Regions from separate parts of the Xanthomonas citri pv. citri genome, predicted to be linked through region 3. Evidence: predicted binding sites of a transcription regulator. Region 3 holds the regulator's gene; each other region holds the start of a gene.
The links. The regulator FliA, encoded in region 3, starts transcription of late flagellar genes. The targets are predictions, from matches to a motif close to TAAAGTTTNNCNNNCNNNGGCCGATAA.

Region 1: a site for FliA is predicted at 1,775-1,801, ahead of AMD14_RS03675 (GGDEF domain-containing protein). Genes of this name have one in related genera too.
Region 2: a site for FliA is predicted at 2,363-2,389, ahead of AMD14_RS16695 (methyl-accepting chemotaxis protein). Genes of this name have one in related genera too.
Region 4: a site for FliA is predicted at 2,450-2,476, ahead of AMD14_RS02690 (GGDEF domain-containing protein). Genes of this name have one in related genera too.

Annotation. Positions count from the first base shown of each region.
Region 1 covers NZ_CP008998.1:726,208-730,720, forward strand. Annotated here, with positions in the region: gene AMD14_RS03665 (SulP family inorganic anion transporter) at 1-1,423, shown strand, start outside; gene AMD14_RS03675 (GGDEF domain-containing protein) at 1,919-2,899, shown strand; gene AMD14_RS03680 (M28 family metallopeptidase) at 3,263-4,513, shown strand, end outside.
Region 2 covers NZ_CP008998.1:3,760,949-3,765,461, forward strand. Annotated here, with positions in the region: gene AMD14_RS16690 (glucose/quinate/shikimate family membrane-bound PQQ-dependent dehydrogenase) at 1-1,738, shown strand, start outside; gene AMD14_RS16695 (methyl-accepting chemotaxis protein) at 2,457-4,325, shown strand; gene AMD14_RS16700 (thiol-disulfide oxidoreductase DCC family protein) at 4,478-4,513, opposite strand, start outside.
Region 3 covers NZ_CP008998.1:2,245,058-2,249,570, reverse strand. Annotated here, with positions in the region: gene flhF (flagellar biosynthesis GTPase FlhF) at 1-521, shown strand, start outside; gene AMD14_RS10290 (MinD/ParA family protein) at 508-1,392, shown strand; gene AMD14_RS10285 (RNA polymerase sigma factor FliA) at 1,389-2,156, shown strand; gene cheY (chemotaxis response regulator CheY) at 2,179-2,571, shown strand; gene AMD14_RS10275 (protein phosphatase CheZ) at 2,571-3,197, shown strand; gene AMD14_RS10270 (chemotaxis protein CheA) at 3,200-4,513, shown strand, end outside.
Region 4 covers NZ_CP008998.1:498,557-503,069, forward strand. Annotated here, with positions in the region: gene AMD14_RS02685 (DUF808 domain-containing protein) at 1-704, shown strand, start outside; gene AMD14_RS02690 (GGDEF domain-containing protein) at 785-2,413, opposite strand; gene glgA (glycogen synthase GlgA) at 2,902-4,485, shown strand; gene AMD14_RS02700 (1,4-alpha-glucan branching enzyme) at 4,482-4,513, shown strand, end outside.

The DNA.
Region 1 (4,513 bases), 1.5 Mb from region 3:
TGCGGTCGCCACATTTGCGCTGATTCCCGAAGTGATCGCGTTTGCATTCGTCGCCGGGGTGGATCCGCAGGTAGGCCTGTTCGCATCCTTCGTGATCGGCATCGTGATTGCGTTTTGCGGGGGGCGGCCGGCAATGATTTCGGCTGCTGCCGGCTCGGTGGCGCTGGTGGCTGCACCGCTGGTTGCCGCGCACGGGTTGCCATATCTGCTGGCCGCCGGCTGGCTGGCTGGCGTGGTCCAGATCCTGTTCGGGGTGTTGCGGCTGGGCGTGCTGATGCGCTTTGTCAGCAGTTCGGTACGCACCGGTTTCGTCAACGCGCTGGCCGTGCTCATCTTCGCAGCGCAATTGCCGCATCTGCTCGGCGCCAACCCGACCACCTGGGTCATGCTGGGCGCAGGCCTTGCCATCATCTACGGCCTGCCGCGTCTGCGCCTGCCGGGGCTGTCGGCGATTCCCTCGCCCCTGCTGTGCATCCTGCTGCTCAGCGTCGCCGGCACTGCGCTGCATCTGCCGCTCAAGACGGTGGCCGATCTGGGCAAGCTGCCCAATGCGCTACCGTTCCTGCAATGGCCGGCGGTGCCGTTGACGCTGGAGACGCTGCGCATCATCGCCCTGCCAGCGCTGGCCATTGCCATGGTGGGCCTGCTCGAGTCGATGATGACCGCGCGCGTGGTCGATGAACTCACCGACACGCCCAGCAACAAGAACCGCGAATGCACCGGGCTGGGCATCGCCAACGCAGCCGCCAGCCTGTTCGGCGGCATTGCCGGCTGCGGCATGATCGGGCAGACCGTGGGCAACGTGAAATACGGCGGCCGTGGCCGGCTGTCCACGTTGTTTGCCGGCGTGTTCCTGCTGATCCTGATGGTGCTGCTCAAGCCGTGGGTGTCGCAGGTGCCGGTGGTGGCGCTGGTGGCGATCATGGTGATGGTGTCGGCGGAGACCTTCGACTGGCGCTCGCTGCGCACCGTGGTGACCCACCCACGCACCTCCAGCGTGGTGATGCTGGCCACCGTGGCGGTCACGTTGTTCACCCACAATCTGGCAGCGGGTGTGGCGGTCGGCGTGCTCCTGAGCGGGGTGTTCTTCACCTTCAAGGTGGCCGGGCTGCTGCAGATCGCGCATCACGATGGCGCGGATGGCGTGCGCACCTACAGCGTGCGCGGGCAGGTGTTCTTCGCCTCGGCCGATGTGTTCATCGACGCCTTCGACGCACGCGAGGTGCCCGGCCGCGCAGTGGTGATCGATGTCGGCCGCGCGCATTTCTGGGACATCACCGCGGTGGCGGCACTGGACAAGGTGGTGCAGCGTTTGCGCCATCACGGTCTGGATGTGCAGGTGAAAGGCTTGAATGCCGGCAGCCGACGCCTGATGCAGCGGCATGCCTTGGGCGAAGACGCGCTGGAATCGGCACTGCCTTAGAGCGTGTTATGCACGTTGAGACGAGATGCGTTGGCCGCCAGCGGTGCGGAGCGGGCGCTGCGTGGCGCCGGCTTGGCTGGCGCCAAGGCAAGCCGCGCGGCGCGCGGTGCCGTTGACGGCCAACCCTCCGGGAAGCGCCCTGTGGCGCGCCGATGACGCGTTGCGCGCCTTGCCCAGGCGACCAGCCCGGACAAGGCGCACGCCTTGTCTCGATGCGCCACCGGACGCTCCGCACTCACCTCAACGTACATGACAGACTCTAGGCTGCGAGCCTGCGCCAGGAATGCGTCTGGCACGCCTGCGGCGCGTCATGCCGGGCTGTCCGCGCGCTGAGTGCGGCTGCCAGCGCATTCAAGTTCCGGCGGGCGACGCCGATGTTTCGGCATCCTCGTTGCCGGTCGTCGCCGTGATGCCAGTGGGTTTCAGCCCGAGATATGTGCCTGCGTGCCAAGCCCGGCATGACGGGTTCGTGTCCGCCCGCCGGAGGGCGCAGCCGTGACCAACGCACCGTTGCTGGAACGGATGGTGGACCTGACCGCCATCCGCGATGCGGACCTGCTCGATCTGAGCCTGTTGCGCACTGTGCGCGAAGTCTGCGCGGCCGAAGAACTCTCGCTGCTGCGCATCGCCCCGGACAGCAACAGCATCGCCGAAACGCGGCTGCGCGACGACGGTCGGCTGGCGCTGACGGTGGCCGAGATCCACGATGCGCGCACGCGCACCCAGCTGGCCGAGGTCCATGGGCCGGGCGATGTGGTGCAGCTGCAGGAAGACGGTCGCGCCTTGCTGGTCTACCCGATGATGGAGGCGCGCGGCATCCGGACCTGCCTGCGGGTGGGCGGGACGCGTATTCCCGGCCTTGCCGAGCAAGCGATGCTGCAGGGCTTTGCGCGCTTCTTCCAGAATTACCGCAGCCTGCTCGACGACGCCCAGCGCAATGCGCTGACCGGCCTGCGCAACCGCAAGACGTTCGACGATGTGATCCTGCGACTGTTTGCCGGTGGTGCCGACTCCGCCGCAGAGCAGGGCGTGTGGCTGGGCATCGTGGACATCGATCACTTCAAGCGCGTCAACGACACCTTCGGGCATCTGTATGGCGACGAGGTGCTGCTGCTGGTCGCACAGCTGATGCAGCGTGCGTTTCGACAGGACGACCTGCTGTTCCGCTTCGGCGGCGAAGAGTTCGTGATCGTGTTGCGCGGCGTTGACCGCGACACGGCCGTGAGTCTGTTCGAGCGGTTCCGTTTGGCCGTGGCCGAGCACTTGTTCCCGCAGGTGGGGCAGGTGACGCTCAGCACCGGCATCGTCGAACTGACCCATGGGCGGCTGATCAGCGAAATGCTGGACGAAGCCGACAAGGCGCTGTACTGGGCCAAGCAGAACGGCCGCAATCGCGCGGCGGTCTATGCCGAGCTGATTGCTGGCGGGCAATTGCAGCAGGTTGCGCAACCGGTGGGCAGCGTCGACCTGTTCTAGAGCGTGTTATGCACGTTGAGTTGAGTGCGACGCGCCACAGGGCGCTTCCCGGAGAGTTGGCCGTCAGCGGCACGGAGCGGGCGCCGCGCGGCTTGCCTTGGCGCCAGCCAAGCCGGCGCCACGCAGCATCCGCTCCGCACCGCTGACGGCCAACGCATCTCATCTCAACGTGCATAACACGCTCTAGGCGGCAGCAAGGCGCTGGAACAATCCAGAGCTATTTGCCGTGGATGCAGGCACGAACGTTGCGCAGTCTTCATCGCACCCGCATCGCACGCATCGCACGCATCGGCGCAGCTGCAGGTATCGGCCTGCACGCGATGCTGGCTACACTCCAGGGCTATCCATGATGCGGGGTGTGCAATGAAGCGAGTTGCCGTAGGACTTCTGGCGATGGCGGTCTCGACCGCACTGATGGCGGCCACGCCGAGTTTCGATGGCGCGCGCATCTCGCGTGACGTCAAGGAACTGGCCTCCGACGCCTATGAAGGCCGCGGCCCGGCCACCGCTGGCGAGGAAAAGACCATTGCCTACTTGAGCAAACAGTTCGCCGAAGCCGGTCTGCAGCCGGGCGGCGATCTGGCCAACGGCAAGCGCGCCTGGACCCAGGCGGTGCCGTTGCGGCGCGCCGATATCGTCGGCACGCCGACCATTGCCGTGCAGAGCGCCGGCCAGCCGCAAACGCTGACCCAGGGCAAGCAAATCGCCATTCGTGCTGCGCTGGATGGCTCATCCACAGTGGAGATCGCCAACGCGCCGCTGGTGTTCGTCGGCTACGGCGTCAAGGCGCCCGAGCGCAACTGGGACGACTTCAAGGGTGTGGACCTGAAGGGCAAGATCGCGGTGGTGCTGATCAACGACCCGGACTTTGAAACCGGCAAGGGCGACTTCGACGGTGCCGGCATGACCTACTACGGCCGCTGGACGTACAAGTACGAAGAAGGCGCGCGCCAGGGCGCCCTGGGCGTGCTGGTGGTGCATGAAACCGCGCCGGCCTCGTACGGCTGGGACACGGTGGCCAGCTCCAACACCAACACCATGTTCGACGTGGTGCGCGACAACCCGCGCAGTGCGCATCCCACGCTGGAAGGCTGGATCCAGCGCGATCTGGCCACCGAACTGTTCAAGCACGCCGGGCTGGATTTCGAGACCTTGAAGAAGCAGGCGCAGACGCGCGGGTTCAAGCCGGTCGAGCTGAAGGGCCAGCGTTTGAGCGCCAGCTACCAGGTCAAATCCGATGTGATCACCTCGCACAACGTGGTGGCGCGGCTGGAAGGCAGCAAACACCCGGACGAGACGGTGATCTACAGCGCGCACTGGGATCATATCGGCGTGGGCAAGCCGGATGCACGCGGCGACACCATCTTCAATGGTGCATTGGACAATGCCAGCGGCACCGCCGCGCTGCTGGAGCTGGCGCGTGGTTTCGCCAAGGGGCCAACGCCTGAGCGCTCGGTGGTCTTCCTGGCGGTCACCGCCGAAGAAAAGGGTCTGCTGGGCTCGGAGTTCTACGCCTCCAAGCCGCTGTACCCGCTCGATACCACGGTGGCGGTGATCAACATGGACGGCATGAATCCGTTCGTGCCCTCGCGCGATTTCGGCATCTACGGCACG
Region 2 (4,513 bases), 1.5 Mb from region 3:
CATCTGTACCCCCACCCAGAAAGTGATCGCGGTGGAAGCGGCCAACGGCAAGGAGCGCTGGCGCTTCGATCCGCAGACCAACCCAAAGGCGATGGCGGGCGTGGCTGCCACCACCTGCCGTGGCGTGTCGTACTACCAGGCGCCCGAAGGCACCGCCGAGTGCCCGACCCGGATCTTCTGGCCGATGGTCGATGGCCGCCTCGGCGCGCTGGATGCGCAGACCGGCAAGCTGTGCACCAGCTTCGGCAACAACGGCTATGTCGATCTGAATGCGGGCACCGGCAACACCAAGCCGGGCTTCGTCGGCCCCACCTCGCCGCCGGTGGTGATGCGTGGTGTGGTGATCCAGCCGACCGGCCAGGTCCGCGATGGTCAGGAAGGCGATGCGCCGTCCGGCGTGGTGCGTGGCTTCGATGCGCTCACCGGCCAGCTGCGCTGGGCCTGGGACCTGGGCAACCCGGCGATCACCGCCGAGCCGCCGGCCGGCCAGACCTACACGCGCTCAACCCCGAACGTATGGTCGCTGATGGCCGCCGACGACGAGCTGGGCCTGGTCTATCTGCCCACCGGCAATGCATCCGGCGACTTCTTCGGCAAGGGCCGCACCCCGCAGGACGAGGAATACACCGCCTCGCTGGTTGCGGTGGATGCCGCCACCGGCAAGGAACGCTGGCACTTCCGTACCGTCAACCACGACCTGTGGGACTACGACATCGGCCCGCAGCCGAACCTGGTCGATTGGCCGGTCGCTGGCGGCGGCACGCGTACTGCGGTGATCCAGGCCACCAAGTCCGGCCAGGTGTTCGTGCTGGACCGCGCCACCGGCGAGCCGATCATGCCGGTCAAGCAGATTCCGGTACCGCAGGGAACCGACCACGGCGACTGGACCGCCGCCACGCAACCGATCTCGCCGGGCATGCCCAACACCGTGGGCGCGCCGAGCCGTGAGTTCGAAAAAATCATCGAATCCGATGCCTGGGGCATGACTCCGTTCGACCAGTTGGTCTGCCGTATCCAGTTCAAGCAGCTGCGCTACGAAGGCATGTTCACCCCGCCCACCCTGCAGGGGTCGCTGGCCTTCACCGGCAACCACGGCGGCATCAACTGGGGCGGCGTTTCGGTGGACCTGCAGCGCGGCATCATGGTGATGAACAGCAATCGCCTGCCCTACACCTTGCAGGTGTATACCCGCCAGAAGATGGACGAGCTGGGCGTGGTGTCGGTGTTCGACGGCAAGAGCAAGACCCCCGGCTACATGGCGCAGAAGGGCCTGGCCTACGGCGCCCGCAAGGAGCCGTGGATGTCGCCGCTCAACACCCCGTGCGTGGCACCGCCGTGGGGCTACATCGCCGGTGTGGACCTGCGCACGCAGCAGGTGATCTGGCGTCGTCCGCTGGGCACCGGTTACGACCAGGGTCCGATGGCCATCCCGTCCAAGACCAAGTTCGAGATCGGCACGCCCAACAACAGCGGCTCGCTGGCCACCGCTGGCGGGGTGACCTTCATCGGCGCGACCCTGGACGACTTCATGCGCGGCTTCGACACCCTTACCGGCAAGCAGGTCTGGGAAACCCGCGTCCCCGCCGGGCCGCAGGCAGCGCCGATGAGCTACACCATCAACGGCAAGCAATACATCGTGGCCGCCGTCGGTGGACACGACCGCATGGAAACCAAGTCGGGCGACAGCGTCATTGCCTGGGCCCTGCCCGACGATGCGCAGGCCGCGCCTGCCAAGTAACGGCAGTGCTGGAAGCCTCATGCGGCCAGGCGGTGCGCTGATGCGCACAAGCCCATGCAGTCTGCACTGCATCGGCCGCTGCGCCTCACCCGCCCGGCAACGCTCTGGCGCATGGGCTACCTGCCGTCGGTCCAGGGCCGACGGATGCACCAGTCAAACCGGTCGTCGCGAGACGGCCGGTTTTTTTATGCGCGCGCTTCACTGTGCGGCGAAGGCACATCAGGTCGAAGCCGGCGATGTCAGCCGAGCGTATGACGCGCGGCCGAGGCGCACTGGCTCTCAAAGCTGAGTTTCAGACGTCCGAACCCAGGCCGAGCTCCGAAGCCGGCGATCCCACGCAACAGTCCAAGGACTGCGCGACTACAAATCCAGAGCGCACCCTGCCGACAACCGAACCAGCCCCACGCTCGGATGGATGTGTCCGTTCCAAATTGCAGGTCGCTGACATTGCCGGGCACTCGCGCAGGCATTTTTCACGCGAAATTTACAATCGAGTCGTCGTGGTGGGTCGTTTGATCGCACCCGGCGCGCTTACCCGGTGCACTGAAATCGCTTTCGTATCAATGACATCAGGCTATTTCGCGACCTGGTTGCCATATTCCGACGAACGGCGTCTTCACATCATCATGATTCGGACTCAGCCGCCGATACCCCAATTGCAGGCCATGGACTGCCGATGCCGCTCCCCCTTCTCAGATCACCCAGCTGGACTCAGCCTATGTCGCTTGCACACGATGCCGCCCCCGTCGTCCAACCGCCCGCCGGTCGGCACGTTGCGCGCGCCACCTGGACTGCATGGCTGCCCGCTGCTGCGCATATCGGGGTGCTGGCATTGCTCGCCTGCTACGCCGCCACGCTGGTACCCGGCGGCTTCCTGAGCGGGCTCGGACGCCTGCTGCCCGCCCTGTTGGTGCTGGGCGCGGCAAGCGCCGGGCTCTGGTGGTGGTCGCGCCGTCGTCACGACACGCAGTTGCAGCAGGCAATGCGTGCGGTGGTGGCGATCGGCGACGGACGCACCCAGCGTCTGGACCTGCGCAACGCCTCCGGCGACCTCGCACCGTTGCTGCACGCGCTGCAGGATGCCCAGGACAAGCTCGCCATCCGCATCGATGTGATGGAGCAAGGCCTGCGCCATGGCCAGTTCGTGATCAAGGCGCTGGACGATCTGGACACCATGATCCGCATCGCCGACGACGATGGCCAGGTGCTGTTCGCCAACCGCAAATTGCTCGCCATGCTCAAGCTGATCGAGCCGGATGTGCAGAGCTTCCGTCCCAGCTTCCATGCCGAAGGCTTCGTCGGCGGCAGCATCGGCGACATCTATCCCGACAGCCAGGCCGCGATCGACCGCATGCGCGCGTTGAATGCCTCCAAGGCCGTGCGTGCGCCGTTCTTCGGCCGCCAGATCGACTTCGTCTACAGCCCGATCATCGCCGCCGACGGCACCAAGCTCGGCACCATCGCGCAGTGGATGGACGTCACCGCGCAGGTCAACGCCGAGCAGGCACTGATCCAGATCATCGACGCCGCCTCCGCCGGCGATTTCAGCCGCCGCATGCAGATCGACGGCATGGACGGTGTGCTGCTGACCCTGGCGCAAGGCATCAACCGCATCTACGACTCGGTGGAAACCCATCTGGCCGCATTGGCGCGCGTGATCGGTGCACTGGCCGAAGGCGACCTCACCCAGCGCGTGGACGGCGATGCGCACGGTATCTTCGCGCGCTTGCGCGACGACACCAACCAGACCGTTACCCGCCTCACCGAGATCATCGGCGGCATCCAGGCCGCATCGGACACCATCCGCCAGGCCGCGGTGGAAATCGCCGCCGGCAACATGGATCTTTCCGAGCGCACCGAGCAACAGGCGGCCAATCTGGAAGAAACCGCAAGCTCGATGGAAGAGCTCACCTCCACCGTGAAGCAGAACGCCGAGAGCGCGCTGCAGGCCAATCGCCTGGTCGTCGGCACCGGCGACGTGGCGCAGAGCGGCGGGCAGGTGATGGACGAGGTGGTCGCCACCATGGGCCAGATCAGCACCGCCTCGCGCAAGATCGGCGAGATCATCGGTGTGATCGACGGCATCGCGTTCCAGACCAACATCCTGGCGCTCAACGCCGCGGTGGAAGCCGCGCGTGCCGGCGAACAGGGCCGCGGCTTTGCGGTGGTTGCCTCGGAAGTGCGCGCACTGGCGCGGCGCTCTGCCGATGCGGCCAAGGAGATCAAGACGCTCATCGCCGACTCCACCGACAAGGTGGAGCTGGGTTCGGGCCTGGTGCACCGCGCCGGCGCGACCATGCGCGAGATCGTCGGCTCGGTCAAACACGTCACCGACATCATGAGCGAGATCACCTCGGCCAGCGCCGAGCAGTCCAGCGGGATCGAGCAGGTCAACCGCACGGTCGCGCAGTTGGATGAAGTGACCCAACGCAACGCCGCGCTGGTGGAAGAAGCCACCGCCGCCGCGCGCAGCCTGGAAGAACAGGCGGTGGAACTGGCCGATGCGGTCTCGATCTTCCGCCTGCAGTCCGACGCCCGCCCCGGCGCCTCCAACATCGCGCGCGCCAGCTTCCACAACGCGGCATAAGCCCGGCATGCGTAGCCATTCGTAGGAGCGCGCCCGGGCGCGACCGGGCGTTCCCCGGAATGCTCCTTGCGCTCAGGCGCGCTCCTACGCGCCATTGGTCGGGATCGCCGGGTGCGCCAGCCAATCGCCGCGCACGACGCACGTGTAGTGCCTCAGTCCAGAAACCGCGCGTGTTGCTCGGGCGTGGG
Region 3 (4,513 bases):
CCACCGACACCCAGCGCGTGGGCGGCCGCGAACAGCTGCACAGCTACGGCCGCCAGCTCGGCATCGCGGTGCACGAGGCCGACAGCGCCGAAAGCCTGCTGGACCTGCTCGAGCGCCTGCGCGACTACAAGCTGGTGCTGATCGACACCGCCGGCATGGGCCAGCGCGACCGCGCCCTGGCCGCCCAGCTGAACTGGTTGCGCGCCGCCCAGCAGGTCACCTCGCTGCTGGTGCTGCCCGCCAACGCCCATTTTTCCGACCTCGACGAGGTCGTACGCCGCTTCGCCCACGCCAAACCCCAAGGCGTGGTGCTGACCAAACTCGACGAGACCGGCCGCTTCGGCAGCGCCTTGTCGGTGGTGGTCGATCACCAAATGCCCATCACCTGGGTGACTGACGGACAGCGGGTCCCTGACGACCTGCACCGCGCCAATGCCGCCAGTCTCGTTCTTCGCCTTGAAGATTTGCGGCGCGCTGCCGATAAGCCCTGTACTCCGGAGCACAACCATGCAGTCGCGTGAATACGCCAAGCTGACCAACGCCTTCCCCCTGTCGGCGACCCGTCCCGAGCCTTTGGGCCCGGTGCGCACCATTGCCGTGACCGGTGGCAAGGGCGGCGTGGGGAAAACCAACATCTCCGCCAACCTGGCCGTGGCGCTTGCCGACATGGGCAAACGCACGCTGCTGCTTGACGCCGACCTCGGCCTGGCCAACCTGGACGTGGTCCTGGGGCTGGCGCCCAAGTACACCCTGGCCGACCTGATCGCCGGCCGTTGCACGCTCGATGAAGTCATCATCGAAGGTCCCGGCGGCGTGCTGGTGGTGCCGGCCGCCTCCGGTCGCCGCCACATGGCCGAACTGGCCCCGGCCCAGCACATCGGCCTGGTCAACGTGTTCTCCGAACTGGAACGCGACCTGGACGTGATGGTCATCGACACCGCCGCCGGCATCACCGACAGCGTGCTGACCTTCTGCCAGGCCGCCCAGGACACCGTGGTGGTGGTCTGCGACGAGCCGGCCTCGATCACCGATGCCTACGCGCTGATCAAGGTGCTCTCGCGCGAACGCGGCGTGGACCGCCTGCAGATCATCGCCAACATGGTGCGCGACCCCAACGAAGGTCGCCTGCTGTACGACAAGCTCTCGCGCGTGTGCGAAAAGTTCCTGGGCGATGTTTCGCTGAACTATCTCGGCCATGTGCCGCAGGACGACTGGCTGCGCCTGTCGGTGCAGCGCCAGCAACCGGTCATCAAGGCCTACCCCGCCAGTCCGTCGGCGCAGGCCATCGCGGAAATCGCACGCCGTACCTCGCGCTGGCAGGCCCCGACCGTGCCGCGCGGCAACGTCGAGTTCTTTGTCGAACGCATCATCCAACGGGGAGTGGCCGCATGAGCACCGCTACCGCAACCACGGCCAGCGCCCAGTACCGCGCCGTGCAGCGCAACAACGCCAACGACGTGGTGACCCAGCACGCCGACCTGGTCCGCCGCATCGCCCACCATCTGGCAGCGCGTCTGCCGGCCAGCGTGGAAGTGGACGACCTGATCCAGGCCGGCATGATCGGCCTGATCGAAGCCTCGCGCAGCTACGACTCCGAACAGGGCGCGTCGTTCGAAACCTATGCCTCGATCCGCATCCGCGGCTCGATGATCGACGAGATTCGCAGGGGCGACTGGGTGCCGCGTTCGGTGCACCGCCGCGCCCGCGATGCCGCCGCCGCCGTGCGCAAGATCGAACAGAACACCGGCCGCGCCGCCGCCGCCACCGAAGTGGCCGCCGCCATGGAAATGCCGCTGCCCGATTACCTGCGCCTGATGGAAGATGCGGCACGTGGCCAGGTGCTGAGCCTGGAATCGCGCATCGAAGACCACGGCGAGCTGGACACCACCGCCAAGGGCGGCCCCAATCCGCAGCAGATGATGGAGCGTGGCGAATTCGGCCGCGAGCTGGGCAAGGCCATCGGCCAACTGCCCGAGCGCGAGCAACTGGTGCTGTCGCTGTACTACGAACAGGAATTGAACCTGAAGGAAATCGGCGCCGTGCTGGGCGTCAGCGAATCGCGCGTGTGCCAGATCCACGGCCAGGCGGTGGTGCGTTTGCGTGGCCGCCTCAAAGTCTTCGAACTGGCCGATGCCGGTGTCGAAATTGACGACTAATTTTTTGTGTTAGGAGCTTGATGTGAACAAGAACATGCGGATCCTGATCGTGGACGACTTCTCGACGATGCGACGTATCGTCAAGAATCTGTTGGGCGATCTCGGCTTCACCAATACCGCAGAGGCCGAAGACGGCAACAGCGCCCTGGCGGCGTTGCGTGCCGGCCCGTTCGATTTCGTGGTCACCGACTGGAACATGCCCGGCATGACCGGCATCGACCTGCTGCGCAACATCCGCGCCGACGCCAAGCTCAAGCACCTGCCGGTGATGATGGTGACCGCCGAAGCCAAGCGCGAGCAGATCATCGAAGCGGCCCAGTGCGGCGTGAACGGCTACATCATCAAGCCGTTTACCGCCCAGACGCTGGAAGAAAAGCTGGGCAAGGTGTTCGAACGTCTGGCGGCGACCGCCTGATGAACGCGACCATGGAAACCGATGCCGAACGTGCCGCGTTGATCGAGCGCCTGCAGAACGCACTCGATGCACTGGAAAGCGGTGACCAGGTCGCCTGGCGTCGCGAGGTGGATCATCTCGCCGCCCTGCGCACGCGCCCGATGATGCAGAGCCTGAGCCGGCTCGCCCGCGAACTCGGCCAGGCGCTGGGCGAGCTGCCCACCATCCCTGAAGAAGCCGGCGAACTGGACGATGCCTGCTCGCGCCTGGACCACGTGGTGGAAATGACCGAAAAGGCCAGCCATCGCACGCTGGATCTGGTCGAAGAATGCCGCGAGCTGGCCAACCAGCTGCGCAACGGCGGGCTCAATCAGGACCAGGGCGCGCTGCTGGAAAAGATGCGCCACAACCTGACCGAGCTGTCGCTGGCGCAGAGCTACCAGGACCTGAGCGGCCAGATCATCCGGCGCGTGGCCGGTATCGTGCGGCGCGTGCACGAAGGCTTCGGTGCGCTCGGCCTGCCGCCGAAGAACATCGAACCGAAGAAAGACGACGGCGGTCTTGCCGGTCCTGCAGTCAAGGGCCTGGACCGTCACGCGGTGTCGCAGGACGATGCCGACGACCTGCTGTCCGGATTGGGGCTGTAACCATGAGTGCTGTTCCAGACGATATTGCTGCCGATTTCATCGTCGAGGCCCAGGAAATCCTGGATCGCCTCGGCGAACAGCTGGTGTCGCTGGAACAGGCGCCAGAAGAAGCCGACCAGCTCAACGCGGTGTTCCGCGGCTTCCACACGCTCAAGGGCGGCGCCGGCTTCCTGGCAATCAAGCCGATGGTGGAGCTGTGCCACGCCGCGGAAGAAACCCTAGGCATGGCGCGCTCGGGCCAGGCGGTGCTGCAGGCGCATCACTTCGATGCCGCACAACAATCGCTGGATTATCTGCAGGCCATGCTGGACGCCATGGGCTCGGGCGAAGCCGTGCCGCACGCGCCGGCCACGTTGATCGCGCAGTTCGACGCCAAGAGCGCCCCGCCGGCGATCAAGGCCGCGCCGCAGGCGGCCGCTGCCAAGCCGGTTGCTGCCGCACACGGCGACGATGCGCATGCGCCCGCCCCCAAGGCGGCCGGCAAGGGCGCGGCCAAGACCGGCGCCGAAGCCGAACAGACCGTGCGCGTGGACACCAAGCGCCTGGACGCCATCGTCAACCTGATCGGCGAACTGGTGCTCTCGCGCAACCGGTTGAAGACCTTGCGCACCCGCCTGCGCGACGAAGAACTGGACCGCGCAGTCAGCACGCTGGACATCGCCACCGCACGCCTGCAGACCGCGGTCATGCGCACCCGCATGCAACCGGTCAGCAAGGTGTTCGCCCGCTTCCCCAAGGTGGCCCGCGATGTGGCGCGCACCTTGTCCAAGGAAGTGGAACTGGAACTGATCGGCGCCGAAACGGAGCTGGACCGCAATCTGGTCGAAGCCCTGGCCGACCCGTTGGTGCACCTGGTGCGCAACGCCATCGACCACGGCATCGAATCGCCGGCCCTGCGCGAAGCCACCGGCAAACCGCGTAGCGGCCATGTGCGCCTGTCGGCGCAGCAGGAAGGCGACTACGTCAGCATCGAAATCCAGGACGACGGCGCCGGCATCGACCCCGAGCGCCTGCGCGAAATCGCCCGCAACAAGGGCCTGATCGACGCCGAAGCCGCCGCCCGCCTGAGCACTGACGAGTGCTTGCATCTGATCTTCATGCCGGGCTTCTCGACCAAGGCGGAAGTCACCGACATCTCCGGCCGCGGCGTCGGCATGGACGTGGTGCAGTCGCGTATCCGCGAACTCAGCGGGCAGATCCAGATCCAGTCCGAACTGGGCCGTGGCAGCCGCTTCATGATCCGCGTGCCGCTGACGCTGGCGATTCTGCCGACCCTGCTGGTGCAGGCCGGCGAAGCGGTCTACGCATTGCCATTG
Region 4 (4,513 bases), 1.7 Mb from region 3:
GCGCGCTGGAAGCGTGGCTGCGCGGGCGCGGCTACAACGTCCCGTTGGTCATGCCGCTTATGATGATCGGTGGCGCCTACCTGTGCTTCGAGGGCGTGGAAAAGCTGGCGCACAAGTTTCTGCACAACGATGAGCAGGAAGCGCAGCGGCATGCCGAACGCACCCGCGCGCTGGCCGACCAGAACGTGGACGTGGTGGCGCTGGAAAAGGACAAGGTGAAGGGCGCGATCCGCACCGATTTCATCCTCTCGGCGGAGATCATCGTGCTCTCGCTGGGCGTGGTCTCGGAGGTGTCCTTCGGGCAGCAGGTGGCGGTGCTGGTGGCCATTGCGCTGGCGATGACCATCGGCGTCTACGGCGTGGTCGCCGCGATCGTGAAGCTGGACGACCTGGGCCTGTACCTGACCAGGAAGGGTGCCGCGCTGGCGGCCCTGGGTCGCGGCATCCTGGTGGCGGCGCCGTGGTTGATGAAGTTCCTGTCGGTGGCCGGCACGCTGGCGATGTTCCTGGTCGGCGGTGGCATCCTGGTGCACAACATCCCGGTGCTGCATCACCTGGTGGTGGACCTGGCCGAGTCGTCCGGCAGCATGGGCTGGCTGGTCGAAGCGCTGGGCAACATGCTGGTCGGCGTGGTCGCCGGTGCGCTCGTGCTGGGCGCGGTGATGCTGTTTCAGAAGCTGCGCGGGAGCAAGCCCGCGCATTGATGCGCGGCGAGCCGCCAGACAAGCCAGCACGGTAAACACCGCGCGGCGATTGCTCGGGCGCACCGGGGTTCGCCGCCGGTCTAATCGGCGTTGATCACCCGGTTCTTGCCGGCGGCCTTGGCGTCGTACATGGCGCGGTCTGCGCGGCGGATGACCTCGTCCTGGGTCTCGTCGGTCCCGCGTAGCGCCACGCCGGCGCTGAAGCTGATGAACACGCGCACGTCGTCATGCAGCAGCGAGCGCTGCGACAGTGCGCGTTGCAGACGGATCACTGCCGCACTGGCCTCGAAAATGGTCGAGTCCGGCAACAGCAGGACGAATTCCTCGCCGCCGAAGCGGGCGATGGCGTCGGTGGTGCGCAGCACGGCCTTGGCCACCTCCACGGTATGGCGCAGCGCGGCGTCGCCGCCGGCATGGCCGTGGGTCTCATTGAGGCGGCGGAAGTCGTCCAGGTCCAGCATCGCCACGCACAAGGGCTGGCCACTACGCTGGGTGCGCACAGCCTCACGCTGGAACAGTTCTTCGAAGCCGCGCCGGTTGAGCGCACCGGTGAGTTGGTCTTCGCGCACCAGGCCGGCGACGTCCTTGAGCTCCTGTTCGAGCGAGGCGATGCGCTGTTCGGAATCTTCCACCTGCCGGCGTGCCGCGAGCAGTTCGTCGCGCGCCGCCAGGGCCTGCGCCTGCACGCCGGCGGTGTCCTGCAGCAGATCCTGCAGCAGCCGGTTGAGATCGGGAATGCCGCGCGCCTCGCCGATCGCCTGCGAATACCCGGCAACGCGGTCGTGGTATTCGCCAGTGCTCGTGGCCATGCCGTCCAGCCGGTCGACGAAGGACACCATCATTTCGCGCATGGCGGTCTTGGACTCGGCGATCCCCTGCTTGAGCAGACCCTGCTTGTAGGTCACCTCGCGCAAGGTGCCGCGTGCCTGTTCGATGGAACTGACGTCCAGCGGGCCGGAAATCAGTTGCCGCACCACCGTGATCTGTCCCTGCAACCAGCTGCGATCGTCGAGGAGTTCGCCGACGTTCTCCAGCAATAGGTCGAACAAGCCCAATAACAGGTTCTGTTGTTCGCTGGCATCTTCGGCGCGCAGGCCGATCTGGTGGCTGAGTTCGCGCAGGCGTTGTTCCAGCGTGATCAGCTCGTGTCCCGGGCGCCAGTGGCGCAGTGCCGATGCCAGCGTTTGCGCCTCTTCGGCCAGCTCGGGGCTGCGTTGCAGCAGCGTGGCCAGGGCATTGCCCAGCGCGTGGCGCAGCAGGTCGCGCAGTTGCTCGGCCTCCGTGCGGCCTTCGGCCAGCGAATCGCCGATGTCGATGGTGCGGATGTATTTGTCGATGAGTTGTCGCAACGCACGGCCATAGCCGGGCCAATCGCCGGCCGCATACGCCGCGCTCAGGCGCACGCCCATGTCGCCGAGCTCGCCATGCAGGCTGGCGATGCCTTCGGCGAACGCGAGCAGCAGCGCTTCGGGATGCGCGGCATGCGAGAACAGCCGTATCAGCAATGCAGTGGCGGCAGCCGGGTCGTGTGCGCCGGACTTGGCCTTGGCCGGCACCAGCTGGTGCGCGGCCAGGCCGTGACCGCCGCGCTCGCCATTGATCACCGTCGGCAGGGCAGCGGCAGGGCGCGCAGTGTCCGTGCCGCCCCAGGGCAACAGGCGGCGCAGCCCGCCACGGGGGCGGCTTGGGTGTTCGGGCTGGTCTGCCATGCGCCAGGGTCTCGAGAGGTCTTGTGCTAACGCTCGATATCGGCGCGCAGCAGGGGCGCTTGAGCAAGCCGGGCCATAGCGCGCACCGACGACCTGCAGGCCAGTGGCGAAGCACGGTCGCGATAAACGAAGCGAGACGTCGATGAACCGGTTAGCCAGATGAGGGCGAGCGCAGCCGAACGCTCCCGTATTCGGTGCATGTCACGGCCCACGCACCGATACGGGGATGTCATCGCACTGCAATGTGGCACTTATGCCTTGCGGCATGCGCAACTGTGCGTAAAGGAATGTGGGCTGTCGCAGAAAAGTCAGCACGTGTTCACGCATATTTTATTTGGTCGGGGTGTAGATTCCTCTGCAAGGGCGACGTGGAGTACGCGCGTAGCCCACGCTCCTCACTCGTAGCAAGTCGTCTGGCTGAATCGGCAGACGGCGGTTTTCGCTTCGCCGTTTTTTCCGTCTCCACCCACATTACGACGGACGTTTAGATGGTTGCCATGATGCCGCTTCACGCTACTACCGCACGCTTAGAGCGCAGTACGCTGCTCCCGACTCTGAAGAAGAGCGGGCGGCCGCGTGATGCGCGTGGCCGCTTCATCCGCCACCACGAGCGCTTGCCGGTCTCGTTGGCAGACACGCGCGGCGCCTTGTTCGTGGTGTCGGAAATGGCGGACTTCATCAAGGCTGGCGGGTTGGGCGACGTGGCGGCCGCGCTGCCGCGCGCGCTGCGCCACCGCTACGACGTCCGCGTGCTGATTCCCGGCTACCGTGCCGTGCTCGAGCGCGCAGGCAAGGTGGAGATCGTTGGTCGCGTGTTGGCGCATGCCGCGCTGCCGGCCTGCGACATCGGCCGCATCGTGCAATCGGACGGGCTGCCGATCTACATCCTGTTGTCCAAGGAACTGTTCGAGCGCGACGGCTCGCCCTATGTGAGCACCAGCGGTTCGGAGTTCGAAGACAACGCGATTCGCTTTGCCACCTTGTCGCATGCCGCCGCGCAGATCGCGGCCGGCCATGCCGGCCTGGGCTGGAAGCCGCGCCTGCTGCATCTGAACGACTGGCCGTGCGCGCTGGCGGCCGGCTATGTGCGCTGGTCCGGCGGCACCACGCCGTGCCTGCTGACCATCCATAACCTGGCCTACCAGGGCCTGGTGCCGTATTCGATGGCCGCCGCGCTGGGCATCCCCGCCGAGCGGGTGGCCGAGTTGGAGTTCTACGGGCAGATGTCGTTCCTGCGCGGTGGCATCGTCAACGCCGACCACGTCAACACGGTCAGCGTCAGCTACGCCAAGCAGATCACCGGCCCGGCACAGGGCTGCGGCCTGGACCGGCTGTTGGCCGGGCGCGCCGCCAAGGGCGCGCTCACCGGCATCGTCAACGGCATCGACGCCAGCTGGGACCCGCGCACCGACCAATACCTGGATTCGCACTTCAGCGTGAACCAATGGCAGGGCCGCCAGGCCAACGCAGCGCAGGTACGCAAGGCATTCGGGCTGCGCGAGAGCGCTGGCCCACTGTTTGCGGTGGTCTCGCGGTTGGTGCATCAGAAGGGCCTGGACCTGATCTGCGAGGTGGCCCCGCAAATCGTGGCCGCTGGCGGCCAGATCGCGGTGATCGGCGGCGGCGAGCCGGAGATCGAACAGCAGGTGGCCGAGCTGACCAGGCGCTATCCCGGCCAGGTGGGCGCCTTCATCGGCTTCGAGGAAGGCCTGGCCCGGCGGATGTTCGCCGGTGCCGACTTCCTGCTGATGCCCTCGCGCTTCGAGCCCTGCGGCCTGAGCCAGATGTATGCGCAGCGCTTCGGCTGCCTGCCGATCGCCCACGCGACCGGCGGGCTGATCGATACCGTGGACGACGGCGTGACCGGCTTCCTGTTCCAGCACGCCAGCGTCGAAGCCCTGCGCCGCTGCCTGGAGCGCGCCTTCCGCACCTTCCGCCTGCCCAGCCTGTTGTCTGCGATGCGGCGCGCAGCCATGCTGCGTCCCAGCGGTTGGGACGTGGCAGGCAAGAAATACCTCTCGCTCTACGAACACACCGCTGCCACCGCGCCCGCGCTCGCGACGGTGCCATGAGCGAACGGCAGGGCGGGCAGGAGCAGCG